Geobacter metallireducens GS-15: one gene and its partner. The protein of the gene in region 1 binds, or shares a complex with, the protein of each later gene. Links are inferred from orthologs where the notes say so. Each region holds a gene or a part of one and is shown on either strand. Other genes may lie near its edges.

The links. The genes of interacting proteins can lie anywhere in the genome.
Region 2: the proteins of GMET_RS00445 (region 1) and uvrB are in contact, whole or in part, in a crystal structure (PDB 7EGT), measured with the Thermus thermophilus proteins. The link is inferred for Geobacter metallireducens GS-15 from one-to-one orthologs. Residues at the interface, in WP_096412145.1 of Thermus thermophilus: His654, Arg656, Phe657, Gln666, Asp668, Glu669, Lys680, Arg681, Leu682, Ser683, Lys685, Tyr686, Ala687; in WP_096411307.1 of Thermus thermophilus: Glu23, Leu25, Arg26, Asp27, Gly28, Glu29, Arg30, Phe31, Arg55, Glu326, Asp327, Phe328, Glu379, Ser382, Gln383, His398, Gly400, Arg401.

The regions. Positions count from the first base shown.
Region 1 is NC_007517.1:106,913-114,781, forward strand. What follows is about bases 4,921-7,869. They hold GMET_RS00445 (ATP-dependent helicase), read right to left. Parts: upstream 7,535-7,869; coding sequence 5,306-7,534; downstream 4,921-5,305. Other genes in these bases: GMET_RS00440 (sigma 54-interacting transcriptional regulator), read left to right, coding at 4,921-5,164; GMET_RS00450 (methylated-DNA--[protein]-cysteine S-methyltransferase), read left to right, coding at 7,670-7,869. Outside these bases: GMET_RS00430 (acyl-[ACP]--phospholipid O-acyltransferase), read right to left, coding at 1-2,400; GMET_RS00435 (amidohydrolase family protein), read right to left, coding at 2,397-3,401; more of GMET_RS00440, read left to right, coding at 3,689-4,920. UniProt on the Escherichia coli protein: A helicase with DNA-dependent ATPase activity. Unwinds DNA duplexes with 3'-5' polarity. Translocates on single-stranded DNA with 3'-5' polarity. Initiates unwinding more efficiently from a nicked substrate than double-stranded DNA.
Region 2 is NC_007517.1:3,616,542-3,623,093, forward strand. Bases 1,451-4,382 are described here. They hold uvrB (excinuclease ABC subunit UvrB), read left to right. Parts: upstream 1,451-1,883; coding sequence 1,884-3,881; downstream 3,882-4,382. Other genes in these bases: GMET_RS16125 (response regulator), read left to right, coding at 1,451-1,762; GMET_RS16135 (response regulator), read left to right, coding at 3,898-4,382. Outside these bases: GMET_RS16115 (tetratricopeptide repeat protein), read left to right, coding at 1-760; GMET_RS16120 (twin-arginine translocase TatA/TatE family subunit), read right to left, coding at 863-1,048; more of GMET_RS16125, read left to right, coding at 1,310-1,450; more of GMET_RS16135, read left to right, coding at 4,383-4,599; GMET_RS16140 (spinster family MFS transporter), read left to right, coding at 4,610-5,860; GMET_RS16145 (NAD(P)/FAD-dependent oxidoreductase), read left to right, coding at 5,942-6,552. UniProt on the Escherichia coli protein: The UvrABC repair system catalyzes the recognition and processing of DNA lesions. A damage recognition complex composed of 2 UvrA and 2 UvrB subunits scans DNA for abnormalities.

The DNA.
Region 1 (7,869 bases):
CTCCAGGTTGGAGAGGATGTTGTGGTGGGAGAGCATGACCCCCTTGGGCTCCCCGGTGCTCCCGGAGGAAAAGATCACCGTGGCGAGGCGGTCGGCATCGAACCCGGCGGGGCGGGCGAAGGTGCGAAGCGGGAGGAAGCGGGCCGTGAGAAACGCCCGGCGCTTGTCGCCGTCGGTGAGGCCGGCGAGGAGGTCCTCCACGTAGAGGACACCGGGAAATTCCGGCAGGGTGCCGAGCTTCTCCAGGAAGACGCGGGAGGTGATGGTGGTCGTAATGGCGCACTGGGCCAAGGCCGAGCGGATACCCTCCGGCGAGGCGGTGTAGTTCAGGTTCACCGGCACGATGCCGTTCAGGGTGAGGGCAAGGTTCACCAGGGCGCCCCCCACGGTGGGGGGGAGGCAGACACCGACCATCTCCTGGCCGGGAGTTGCGTCCTTCAGCTTCGCCGCCAGGGCCACGGCGCCGGTGAGGGCCCTGCCGTAAGTCAGCTCCCGGCCCCCGGTGTCAGCCATGGCAAGGCGGTGCCAGTTCTCCCGGGCCGTCTCGGCGAAGAGCTCCCCCAGGGCGCGGCGTCGGGGCTTGCGGGCCTCGAACCAGGCCGCGGAAAGCTCCATCACGGCCCGGCGCACGTCGTGGGGGGTGCTCCCGGCCGGCACGGGCGCGCCGAAGAGGACCGTCACCCGGTAGGGGATGAGGGAGGGGAGGCGGGAGAGGAGCCTGCCGTGGGCGTAGGAGAGGGCGCTCCCCCAGGCGCCGCCGATGTAGACCGGGATGATGGGGTGGCTCGTCCCCTTGACGATGTGCTCGAAGCCCCCCTTGAACCGGTTCAGCATGCCGGTGCGGGTGATCTCCCCCTCGGCGAAGATGCAGACCAGGTAGCCGTCGTCCAGGGCCTTGCGGGCGGTGGCGATGAACTCCAGGAGGCCCCTTTTCCCGTCCCGGGACGAAACCGGGATCACCCCCATGAGGGCGCAGAGCTGCTTGAGGCCGGGAGCGCTGTAGATCTCCCGTTCCATGACGAAGCGGATCCGCCGCTGCTGGGTGGCGAGGAGGATGAGGGCGTCGAGCCAGGAGACGTGGTTCGCCACCAACAACGCCCCCCCTTCCACCGGCACGTGGCGGTCGTCGATGGTGGTCACCCGGTAGCGGATCCGCATGACCGCCAAGGCGATGAAGCGGAGGAGGAAATCGGGGAGGACCCGGAGGGTGACGGCCGTGAGGACGAGGGTGATCGCCCCGAGAACCGTGAAGCAGCTGCCGGGGGAGAACCCCAGGGGGCCCGAGAGGACCCAGAGGAGCCCCGAGGCCAGAAGCACCCCGACCCAGCTCAGGAACGACGAGGCGGCCAGGACCTCCCCCCGCCGGTCCGCCGGTGCCCGCAGCTGAATGAAGGACTGGAGCGGCACGATGAAGAGGCCGGCGCTGACGCCGAAGAGAGCCACCACGGCCAGGACCGCCCACAGGCTCGCCGGCATCATGGCCAGGACGAAGGAGCAGACGGTGAGCCCCACGGCCCCGATGGGGACCACGCCGAACTCCACGGTGCGCCCGGAGAGCCGGCCGGCCCAGAGTGACCCGGCGCCGATGCCGATGGCAGCGGCCAGGAAGAGGTAGCCGCTCTGCTCTTCGGAGAGGGCGAGGATCTTCATGCCGTAGGGGAGGAGATTCAGCTGACAGAAGGCCCTCACAAAGAGGAAGTAGGCGGCGCCGATCACCGCCAGGAGGAGATAGCCGTCGCGTTTCAGGCTCCGGAGGGTGCGCCAGTAGCTGGTCGGCAAGAAGGAAATCGCCCGGTCCGGGGCCACGGCCGGTGTCGGGGGGAGGGTGCGGGCGATGAGAAGCCCGGCCACGGCAATGGCCACCCCCGCCAGAAGAGCCACGCCGTGGCGCCCCCCTGCCAGCTGCACGAGGAAGGGGGCCAGAGCAGTCCCCCCGACGATGGCGAGAAAGGAAGCCATCTCCAAGAGGCTGTTGGCTTTCGAGAGCCCCTCCCGGGGGACCAGCTCCGGCACCACCCCGTACTTAGCCGGAGCGAAGAGGGCGCTGTGGGTACCCAGGAGAAAGACCGCCCCATAGAGAAGTGGAGGGGAGGCCAGGAAGAGACCACTCACGGCCAGGAGGGCGATCCCCACTTCCAGCGCCTTGACCCCCACCACGATCCGCCCCTTGGGAAAGCGGTCGGCCAGGGAACCGGCCAGGGCCGAGAAGAGGAGAAACGGCGCAACGAAGGCGGCGCTCCCCATGGCGGCAATGGTGCCGGCCTCCTCCCGGCCGTAGCGGCCGATGAGGTAGAAGACGATGATCAGTTTGATGAGGTTGTCGTTCAGCGCCCCCAGGGCCTGGGCCAGGTTCAGGCGGCGGAAGGAGACGGGTAGGGTGGTCGGTTCGGTGGTATTCATGGGAAGCTCCGGTGTTTGATGGTGTCAGCGATCCCGAGTACGCCTGCGGCCCGGAACAGGATCTCCTCTGGCATCCCCAGGGCCAGCTTCAGGGCCACATCCTGATCCCAGGGGTTACCGATGACGGCCAACCGCCGGGCCTCCAGCGGCCCGAGCCGGAGGAGGTGGAACCAGGGGGAGGTGAGCCCCGTGGCAGGCAGGGGCATGTCGGTGCCGTAGAGGAGCCGGCCGTGAATGTCCCGGTGCGCCAGGACCCGCTCCAGGTGCCCCAGTCGGTTCAGCTGGGTGAGGGCCGAGATGTCGGCGTAGAGGTTCGGGAATTGGGCAAAGAGTGGAAGGAGGCGCGCCAGGTTCGACTCCCCGTGGCTTTGTCCGCTGGTGGCGCAGTGGGCGGCAATGACAGTCACCCCCTCTTCCAGGGGGAGCCGGAGACGCGCCGGGTCGGCCAGGGCGTTGTCGGCCAGGGTGAATGACTCCTCAAGGCCGGTGTGGGTCAGAAGCGGAAGCCCCAGCTGGGCCAGGTGGCGATAGAAGGGAACGAGGCACCGATCCGCAGGGTCGGTCCCCTGGATGGAGGGGAGCCACTTCACGAGCACCGCTCCGGCGGCGGCAGCGGCGTCGAGGCGCTCCAAGGCGTCGGGGCGCTGGGGGTTGACGCTGGCGCCGAAGAGGAGGTTCGGGTAGCGGCGGCACTCCCGGGCCAGGAACTCATTGGGAATGTACATCTCGGTCCGGTCCCGATCCAACTGGCCGCTGCCGTCCACCACGCCATCCATGGCCAGCACCACGGCCTGCTGGACCTGGGACGAAGCGGTGAGCCGCTCCGAAATACGCCGGAGCACCAGGCTATCACCCTCCCGCTCCAAGTCCGCATTGGTCACGCCGAAGGATTTGAGGTAGAAGCGGTACTTCCAGCTCCGGCGAAGCTTCGGGGAGATGAAGCAGCCGCTGTCACCGGCGCCGATGCCGGCGGCATGGCAGTGAATGTCGATGACGGTCATTTCCGGCTCCGGTGGTTCATGCGGCAGTCGGTGATGGTCTTTACGGTCATGGCAGTGAAGACCGGGGCGGCGGCAACGGCGCTCATCAACAATAGGGCAAGTGGGGTGAACATGGCAACCTCCCGAACAATGGTTTCTGCTCAGAAGATTGCCGATAACATGCCAAGTCGGCTACCGCCTGAGATTGCCAATGATTCTGGATTGTTGCAGTCAGACGGCAATCGCTCCTGCTGATTAGCGGCAAATCGTGATTGACATTTTATGAATGGCAACTATACATCGAATGTATGAAAGCTATCGAGACAATACTGGCGACGGAGCGGGATTTTTTTGCCAAGGTGGCCCGGGCCGCCTTCCTCAATCCCTTTGGCGAGAGCCGCGACGAACTGGACCTGCTCCTGGCGGGAACTGGTGCCGGTGACCGGGGCGGAGTGCTTGCCGCCATCATTGCCCGGGTGGCCGAACGGACGGCCGTCCTGCAGCGGGAACTGCGGGGCAACCACCACCGCCTGCCGGCTGCCGACCGGGAAACGGTCCGGACTGTGCTCCTCTTCGATCTCTTTCATCGGTTCCTGGACTCCTTCGACCGCCTGATCCGGGAGCAGGCCGTCGGCGGCGACTCCCCCTGCCCCGTCCCCTTTGCCGGCGGCTTCCAGGCCGCCTTCGCGGAGGCGGGCTTCTCCGAGACGGAAAGCCGCCGCTACCTGGGCCTCTTCTACCAGCTCCGGCGGGCCTTCTACTTCATCCGGGAAGGGCTCGCCGGTTCCAGCCCGTCGCTGCGCCGGGTGCGGGAACACCTCTGGCAGACCCTCTTCACCCACAACATCCGGTGGTTCGACCAGTACCTCTGGGACCGGATGGAGGACTTCTCCGTACTCATCCTCGGGGAGACCGGCACCGGCAAGGGGGCCGCAGCCGCGGCCATCGGCCGGTCGGGCTTCATCCCCTTCGACCCGAAAACCGGCCGGTTCAGCGAAAGCTTCACCCGCAACTTCCTGGCGGTGAACCTCTCCCAGTACCCGGAGGGGGTCCTGGAGTCGGAGCTCTTCGGCCACCGGAAGGGGGCCTTCACCGGCGCCATCGATCACCATGAGGGGGTCTTCAGCCGCTGCACCCCCCACGGCGCCATCTTCCTGGACGAGATCGGCGAGGTGCCGCTGCCGGTGCAGGTGAAGCTCCTCCAGGTGCTCCAGGAGCGGAGCTTCTCGCCGGTGGGGAGCCACCAGCGGCTCCGCTTCAGCGGCCGGGTCATCGCCGCCACCAACCGGGACCTGACCCGCCTGCGGGAGCAGGGGGAGTTCCGGGACGACTTCTACTACCGCCTCTGTTCCGACGTCATCACCATCCCACCCCTGCGGCAGCGGCTCCAGGAATGCCCCGACGAGCTGGGGGAGCTGGTGGCGGGAATCCTCACGCGCCTGACCGGGACCGCGCCGAAGCGGGAGGTGCAGCTATTGCGCAAGGCCATCGAACGGGAAACGGGAAAGGGATACCACTGGCCGGGAAACGTGCGGGAGCTGGAGCAGGCGGTGCGGCGGGTACTGGTGACGGGACATTACCGGGGGGAAGAGAAAGGGGCGCCGTCCGGCGTGACGGAGCAGTTCCTGGCGGACGTGGCGGCGGGGGGGCTCGATGCCCAGGGGCTTCTGGCCGGCTACTGCCGCATCCTGTACGAGCGGCACGACACCTACGAGGAGGTGGCCCGCCGGGCCAACCTGGACCGGCGGACGGTGAAGAAGTATCTGCAGCAAGCAGGGGAGTGATATCAAACAAAAAAATCAAATCGCGGATGGATTTAGGTCAGATTTGGTCGGGCCGAATGAGTACAACCGCAGGCGTAGCAGCGCTACGTCGAGGATTGTGCGATTGAGAACCGGCCAAAGATGGCCTGAATACGGCCGCGATCAAACCCGCTCCAACCCTGCAAACCGCACCAACAGCTTCTTCGGCCCCACGGAGTTGAACCAGACGATCACCTTCTGGTCGTCCCCCTTCCCCTCGATCTTGCGGATGACGCCGACGCCGAACTTGCCGTGGCGCACCTTCATGCCGAGCCAGATGCCGCCGTCCTCGGGCTCGTCGGGGATCACCTCGATGTCGTCGAAATCGGGCTCGATCTCCGTTTCGAAGATGCTCGCCAGGTTGTGGCGCGTCGGTTCGGCGGCTGTTGTCTCCCGCTCCAGCCCCCGTCCTGCGCCGAAGCCGAAGGAGGACTGGTACTCGTCTTCCAGATCCAGGAGATCCCGGGGAACGTCGGCGATGAAGCGGGACGACATGTTCACCTGGTCCTGGCCGAAGAGTCGCCGGCGGCGGGCGTTGGTGAGGATCAGCCGCTCCCTCGCCCGGGTCATCCCCACGTAGCAGAGGCGCCGCTCCTCCTCCATGGCCTCGGGGTCGTCCAGGGAGCGGACGTGTGGGAAAAGCTTCTCCTCCATTCCGATCATGAATACCACTGGGAATTCGAGCCCCTTGGCCGCGTGGAGGGTCATGAGGGTGGCCGATTCCCGCTTCCCCTCGCCCCGCTCCAGATCCGACACGAGGGCCACCTGCTCCAGGAAGGCGGCCAGGGTCTTCTCGTCGCTCGTTCGCTCGAACTCCTCCATGGCGGAACAGAGTTCCTGGAGGTTGTCGAGGCGGTCCTGGGCCTCGTCGCTCCGCTCTTCCTTCAGTTTGGCGGCGTAGCCGGTCCCGTCGATGATGCGGGAGGCGAGCTCCGACAGGGGTACCGTGCCGGCGAGGCCGGCAAACTGCTCCATGAGTGCCATGAAGCCGGCGATTTTCCCCCGGGGGCCGGTGGAGAGGAGTCCGCTGGTGGACGCCTCGCTGAAGGCGTCGTAGAGAATGATCCCCTTGCGGAATGCCAGCTCCGCCACCTTGTCCACGGTGGCGTGGCCGATACCCCGGGCCGGGACGTTGATGATCCGCTTGAGGGACACCTCGTCGGCGGGGTTCACGAGGACCTTCAGGTAGGCGAGGATGTCCTTTACCTCCATCCGCTCGTAGAACCGCATCCCCCCCACCATGTGGTAGGGAATCCCGTCGGCCACCATGGCGTCCTCGATGACCCGGGACTGGGCGTTGGTCCGGTAGAAGACCGCCACGTCCCGCAGATCCCCGCCGCGCCGCACATGCTTCTCCACCTCCCGGCAGACGAAGCGGGCCTCCTCCCGCTCGTCGGAGAGGCGCCGGTAGACAATGGCCTCGCCGGCCGGGTTCTCGCTCCAGAGGGTCTTGGCCTTGCGGCCGCGGTTTTTGGCCACCACGGCCCCGGCCGCGGCCAGGATGTTTTGGGTGGAACGGTAGTTCTGCTCCAGCTTAACTGTGACCACGCCGGGAAAATCCTTCTCGAAGTCGAGGATGTTCCGGATGTCGGCCCCCCGCCACCGATAGATTGACTGGTCATCGTCCCCCACCACGCAGAGGTTGCGCCGCTCCCCGGCCAGAAGCCGCACGAGCCGGTACTGAATCGGGTTCGTATCCTGATACTCGTCCACAAGGATCCAGCGATATTTGTCCCGGTAGCGGGCCAGCACCTCGGGGTGCTCTTCTAAGAGACGGACCGTCAGCATGAGGAGATCGCCGAAGTCCAGGGCGTTGCACTTCTTCAGCCGCTCCTGGTAGGCGCCGTAGACCCGGGCCAGCATCTCGCCGGTGTAGTCGCCGGTGGGGATCTCCCCGGGGGGGATGCCCCGGTTCTTGCAGTCGTCGATGGCGGCGGCAAAGGAGCGGGCCGGGAAGCGTTTCTCGTCCAGGCCGAGGCCGGCGATCACCTCCTTCAGAAGCTTTTCCGCGTCCTTGTCGTCGTAGATAGCGAAGGAGGAGTCATACCCCAGGTGGTGGATATCGCGGCGCAGGAACCGGGCGCAGGTGGAGTGGAAGGTGGCGATGAGGGGAGCCTCGCCGGCTCCCACGAGCCGCTCCACCCGCTCCCGCATCTCGCCGGCGGCCTTGTTGGTGAAGGTAACCGCCAGAATCTGCCACGGGGGGACGCCGAGGTTGCAGATCAGGTGAGCGATACGGTGGACGATGACCCGGGTCTTGCCGGATCCGGCTCCGGCCAGAACCAGGAGCGGCCCCTCGCCGTGGAGAACCGCCTCCTTCTGGGGCGGGTTGAGATTTTTCAGAAGGTCCATGGGAGTACCTTTTCACACAGTGGAGACTTGGATCAACGGCCCATATTTACGGCCCGGGGGAATTTAGTCAAGAATGTTTGTGGTATAGTTGCCAGGTTAAATATCCATCAGCCATGGATTCGAGGAGGAGCCACGATGAAACGGTACTGCACCATCAAGACCCCGTTGGGCGACATGGTGGCGCTGGCGGAGGGGGACGAACTGAGCGGGCTCTGGTTCACGGATCAGAAGTACGTGCCGGCGGATGCCGGAGACCGGATGCACGACCAGGATCATCCCCTCTTTGCGGAGCTGCGCCGGCAGCTGGACGCCTATTTCGCCGGCATGCTGCAGAC
Region 2 (6,552 bases), 3.5 Mb from region 1 along the record:
GTACCGCGAGCTTCTCAAGAAAGGGGACAACAACCCGGTCCTCCATCTGAAACTCGCCCGGGCACTGCTGGGGGCCAAGAACCCCAAGGAAGCCATGGCCTCCTACCAGGACGCCCTCAAAATCGCTCCCGACAACCTGGAGGCCCGCCGCGAACTGGCGGCCCTCTACCGCAAGGGAAACCAGAACGAGGAGGCGGAGAAGCAATACAAGGAAATCCTCCGCATCAAGAAAGACGACGCCGAAGCCCGCAACATCCTCACTGCGCTCTATGTGAAGTCCAAGAAATACGACGAATTAATCACCCTTCTGAAGGACGGGGTGGAACTCGCCCCCAATGATCCGGCCAGCCATTACAAGCTTGGGCTCATCTACGAATTCAAGAAGGACTACGATGCCGCCGAACAAGAGTACAAAAAGGCGGTGGAACTGAAGGGGGATCACGCCAAGAGTCTCAATGCCCTGGGACGGATCTACCTGAAGACGGGAAAGATCTCCGAAGCAAAAGGAGCTCTGGAAGCAGCCAAGAAAGCCGACCCGGGAATGGAAGAAACAGCCGTCCTTCTGAGCAACATCAAAGAAGAACTTTCTCCCGAACCACCCCGCTACAGCAAGAAAGGGCGCAAAGGAAAAGCTTCGAAAGAGGCAAAAAAATCCCGGGCATCAAAGAAGAAATCATCGAAGAAGGGCGCTAAGGCCACTTCCAAGAAATCATCCACTAAATCCGGAGGCAAGGCCAAAAAAGCCAAGAAGAGCCACTAGGAGCCTGCCCGCTCACCACGGATCGATTCGTCAGAAATATCCTCTTATTGATAACAAGAAGGGCCGGCATTGCCGGCCCTTCGCCCATCGGAGACCTTTGCCCTATTTCGAAGGGTCGTCCTTTTTCTCCGGCTTTATCTCGATTTCATCCTTTCCATCCGATGCCTTCTTGAAGTTCCGGATGCTCTTGCCGAGGGCGCCGCCGATCTCGGGGAGCCTCCCGGCGCCGAAGACCACCAGGACAATGACGAGAATAACTATCAGCTCGGGCATGCCGATTCCAAACATACTGGACCTCCTTCTGCTCTGAACGGTACGAAAAAGTATTACATCTGGGTCCTTAAAAATCAAGAGCTCATCCTTCATCGGCACCCAACGGTCTCCCTCGCCCTCTTCAATATTTTCCTGTATTTTATGATTGACTGCCGATAGAATTAACCTCGACATCTCAAAATCAGCAGCACATTTTATTTATACTCTTCAACTATCCTTTCCCTCTATGGTATATATTGTCTAACTTGTCGGCAACGCTAGATGCAAGGGCCTTCCATGACCAACAGACACATTCTCCTTGTTGAAGACAACCCCGACGACGAAGTACTGACGCTTCGCGCACTCCGCAAGCACAACATCGCCTCCGAAATAACCGTGGCACGGGATGGGGTTGAGGCCCTCGATTTTCTGTTCGGCACCGGCACCCACGGCGGACGCGACACGACCACCATGCCCTGCCTGGTCCTGCTTGACCTGAAACTCCCCAAGGTGGACGGACTCGAAGTCCTGCGCAGAATCAGAAGCGACGAACGGACAAAGCTCCTTCCGGTGGTGGTCTTCACCTCCTCCAACGAGGAGCAGGACATCCTTGAGTGCCATACCCTGGGGGCCAACAGCTACATCCGCAAGCCGGTCGATTTCAACCACCTGAGTGAGGCGCTCCGCCTCATCGGCACCTACTGGCTCACCATGAACCTGACCCCGAAGCTCTCCAACGCCGCAAGGTAGTCGCAACCCGCGGCAATCTGTGGCTCCGCTACCGCTTCCTTCCGAAACATTCGCATAACTCCGGATTTCGTGCGTCCTTTTCCCCGATGCAAACGCGACCCGTCCATGGTACTATCCCCCCATGGACCGTTATACCCTGGTAAGTGACTATACTCCCCGCGGAGACCAACCGAGGGCCATCGAGGAACTCAGCGAGGGAATCCTCCGGGGCGACCGGCACCAGGTTCTCCTGGGGGTCACCGGCTCGGGGAAGACCTTCACCATGGCGAACGTCATCGCCGCCACCAACCGTCCCGCCCTGGTCCTGGCCCCCAACAAGACCCTGGCTGCGCAACTCTACGGCGAATTCAAGGAGCTCTTCCCCCACAACGCCGTGGAGTACTTCGTCTCCTACTACGACTACTATCAGCCCGAAGCCTACATCCCCACCACGGACACCTTCATCGAGAAGGACTCCTCCATCAACGACGAGATCGACAAACTGCGCCACGCGGCCACCCGCAGCCTCCTGACCCGGCAGGACGTGATCATCGTGGCCTCGGTGTCGTGCATCTACGGCATCGGCTCCCCGGCCGAGTATCAGGCAATGCACATCTTCTTTCACGAGGGAGAGGAGTACGGGCGGGACACCCTGCTGCGCAAGCTCGTGGAGATCCAGTACGAGCGTAACGACATTGATTTCCATCGGGGAACCTTCCGGGTGCGTGGGGACATCGTGGAGATCTTTCCGGCCCACGAGGACGAGAAGGCGCTGCGGATCGAATTCTTCGGCGACGCGGTGGAGGCCATCAGCGAGATCGATCCCCTGCGGGGGGTGGCGCACCAGCGGCTTGCCAAATGCGCCGTCTATCCTGCGTCCCACTACGTGGCCACCCGGGAAACCCTTGAGCGGGCAATCGAAGAAATCAGAGTAGCCCTGCGGGAGCGAATCCAGTGGTTCCGGGAACGTAACATGCTCGTGGAGGCCCAGCGGCTCGAGCAGCGCACCATGTTCGACCTGGAAATGATGGAAGAGATGGGGTTCTGCCAGGGAATCGAAAACTACTCCCGCCACTTTGACGGCCGGGCGCCGGGGGAGCCCCCCTACACACTCCTCGATTATTTCCCGAAGGACTTCCTCCTCTTCGTGGACGAGTCTCACATCACCGTCTCCCAGGTGGGAGGGATGTACCGGGGGGACCGAAGCCGCAAGGAGACCCTGGTGAATTACGGGTTCCGCCTCCCGTCGGCCCTGGACAACCGCCCCCTCACCTTCCAGGAGTTCACTGCCCGGCTCAACCAGACGATCTACGTCTCCGCCACCCCCGCCGACTACGAATTGCAGCAGGCCGGCGGCGTGGTGGTGGAACAGGTGATCCGCCCCACCGGCCTCCTGGACCCGGTCATTGAGGTGAGGCCTGCCGCAGGCCAGGTGGACGACCTCCTCCACGAAGTCCGGGAGACCGTGGCCCGGGGCGAGCGGGTGCTGGTCACCACCCTCACCAAGCGGATGGCCGAGGAACTGACCGACTACTACCGGGACCTGGGGGTACGGGTGCGGTACCTCCACTCGGATATCGACACCATCCAGCGGATGCAGATCATCCGGGACCTGCGCCTCGGCGAGTTCGACGTGCTCGTGGGGATCAACCTCCTGCGGGAGGGGCTCGACATCCCCGAGGTTTCGCTGGTGGCGATCCTCGATGCCGACAAGGAGGGATTCCTCCGCTCAGCCCGGTCCCTGATCCAGACCTGTGGCCGGGCCGCCCGCAATGTCAATGGCCGGGTCACCATGTACGCCGACGCGGTAACCGGCTCCATGGAGGCATGCATCGAAGAGACCGCACGGCGCCGGACGATCCAGGAGGCTTTCAACACCGAGCACAACATCACCCCCCGGACGGTGAAAAAGGGGCTCCGCACCATACTCGAATCCATCGAGGAGCGGGACTACTACACCATTCCCCTTGCGGCCGAGCCTCAAGAAGAATACGTTCCTGCCGATGAGATTCCTAAGCTGGTGAAGCGCCTCCGCAAGGAGATGCTTGCCTCTGCCAAGAACCTGGAATTCGAGAAGGCGGCCGAACTCCGTGACCGGATCAAGAACCTGGAGGAGCGGCACCTTCAGCTCCACCCCTGAAATGCCGGAGAACGTCATGAAACCACCATCAGTACTGCTCGTCGACGATGAACGCTTTTTTCTCTCCGTGCAGCGGGACTTTCTCAAGGGCTCCCCGATCGCCGTCCTCTCCGCCTCGGGGGGAGAGGAGGCCCTGAGAATCGCCCGGGAGCAGCGGCCCGACCTGATCTACCTCGACTGCCGGATGCCGGAGATGGACGGCGTCGCCTGCTGTACGATCCTCAAGGGAGACCGGGAACTGCGCACCATTCCCGTTCTGATGATGGTGCCGGAGGGTAAGGAGAAGGACCGGGAGCGGTGCCTTGCAGCGGGGTGCGACGGGATCATCGCGAAGCCCATCGACCGGCGGGAGTTCCTCGAAGCGGGGCGGCGATTCGTCCCCGAGGTGGAGCGTCGCCACCAGCGGATCCGGTGCGGGTCCCTGGCCGTCTTCCGCAGGGGGAACGAAAGCTTCCACGGCTCCATCGAGGACATCAGCTTCAGCGGTGTCTATGTGGGTGCGCGGTGCGACGTGAAAATGGAGGACCGGATCCGGCTCGGTTTCTTTCTCCCGGGGAGCGATCTCATCGAGACCGACGCCCGGGTAGCGTGGGTCAACCAAGGACACCGCCGGATCAAGTCGGGCCTCCCCGAAGGGTTCGGGGTCGAGTTCGTCGGCATCGCAGCCAAGGCCGCCGACCAGGTGAAACGGTACATTGCCGCTTACGTTCCTCGTTAGGGATCAGCCCATGCATATCAACGCTCCGTCGCCCCCCTCGAAAAGCTCTCCCTACGCACGCTACGTCCTGGCCCTCCTTCTGGGGGTCAACCTTCTCAACTACATCGACCGCCAGGTCCTCTATGCCGTCTTTCCCCTCATCCAGCACGATTTCAGCCTCTCCGACACCGCCCTGGGGCTTCTGGGAAGCGGCTTCATGGTCACCTACATGGTATCGGCTCCCCTCTTCGGGTGGCTCGGCGACCGCTGGAGCCGGACCAGGCTCGCCGCGGCGGGCCTCGGGATCTGGAGCGTCGCCACCGCCGCCGCGGGCCTTGCCCCCACCTATCCGGCACTGTTGACTGCCCGCACCACGGTCGGGGTCGGTGAAGCGAGCTTCGGCACCGTCTCCCCCGGTCTCCTGGCCGAATTTTTCGACCGGGAGCGTCGAGGGCGCATCCTCTCCTACTTCTACCTGGCGATTCCCGTCGGGAGCGCCCTCGGCTATCTCCTGGGAGGGGTCATCGGCCAGCAATGGGGATGGCATGCCGCGTTCATGATGGTGGGCCTGCCGGGGCTTCTCCTCGTCCTCCCGGTCTGGCTCATGCGGGAACCGCCCCGCAGCGCCGATGCAGCACTAGAGCAGAACGATAACCCGGACAACGGCGGCTACCGCGCCCTGTTCCGGAACCGCTCCTTCATCGCCAACACCCTGGCCATGGCAGCCATGACCTTCGCCCTGGGGGGGCTCGCCCAGTGGATACCCACCTTCCTCTACCGGGAGCACGGCCTCAGCGTGTCCACCGGTAACACCCTGTTCGGGGGGCTCACCGTGGTGACCGGCATCTGCGGCACCCTCACCGGCGGATGGCTCGGCGACCGCCTCCAGCGCCGCACCCCCAAGGGATACCTCCTGGTCTCGGGCTGGGGGTTCCTCCTGGGGACGCCGGCGGCGGCCTACGCCATCCTGACCCCTTCCCTCAACCACTGCCTGGGAGGGATGTTCCTGGCCGAGTTTTTCCTCTTCCTCAACACCGGCCCCCTCAACACCGTCATCGTCAACGTTACCCGCCCGGCCGTCCGCGCCATGGCCTTCGCCGTGAACATCTTCTTCATCCATGCCCTGGGGGACGCAATCTCCCCCACCATCCTCGGCCGGCTCTCGGACATCTGGGGACTCCGCACTGCCCTCCTCTCCACCCCTGTCGCCATCCTCGTTGCGGCTCTCTTTGCCTTCGTTTGCTGCCACAGCATCGAAGGGGACATGGCAAAGGCTGAGTAGCCTCTGGCATCGCCAATCCCCTTCCGTTCCCCCCTGAACTATGCTAATGAAAGGGTTATTTTCCAATCCAGGAGTCAGTCAATGAAAAAGGACATCCTCGAAAAGGGGGCAATCGTCCAGCGGGACCGGGAAACCTACGCCATCGCCCCCCACATCCCCGGCGGCATCACCGATACCGCCACCCTCCGCAAGATCTGCGACGTGGCCGACCGCTACGGCGTCAAGGAACTGAAACTCACGTCGGCCCAGCGCATCGCCCTCATGGGGGTGAAGGAAGAGGACCTGGACACCATCTGGAGCGACCTGGACCAGCAACCAGGGGCGGCCATCGGCCTCTGCGTCAGGAGCGTCAAGATCTGCCCCGGCACCACCTGGTGCAAGCGGGGGGTGCAGGATTCAGTGGCCCTCGGCCTCAAGATCGACACCATCTACCACGCCATGAAGCTTCCCAACAAGATGAAGATGGGGATTTCGGGGTGCATGGTCAACTGCGCCGAAACGCTGCTGAAGGACATCGGGGTGGTGGGGACGCCGAAAGGGTGGCGGATCTACGTGGGGGGAAACGCCGGCGCCCGGCCCCGCATCGGGGAGGTATTCACCGATACCGCTCCTGACGATGACGAGGTTCTGGCTGTTGTTGCACGGATCGTCGACTACTACAAAGGCTCCGGAAGCGAGCAGAGGCTGGGGCG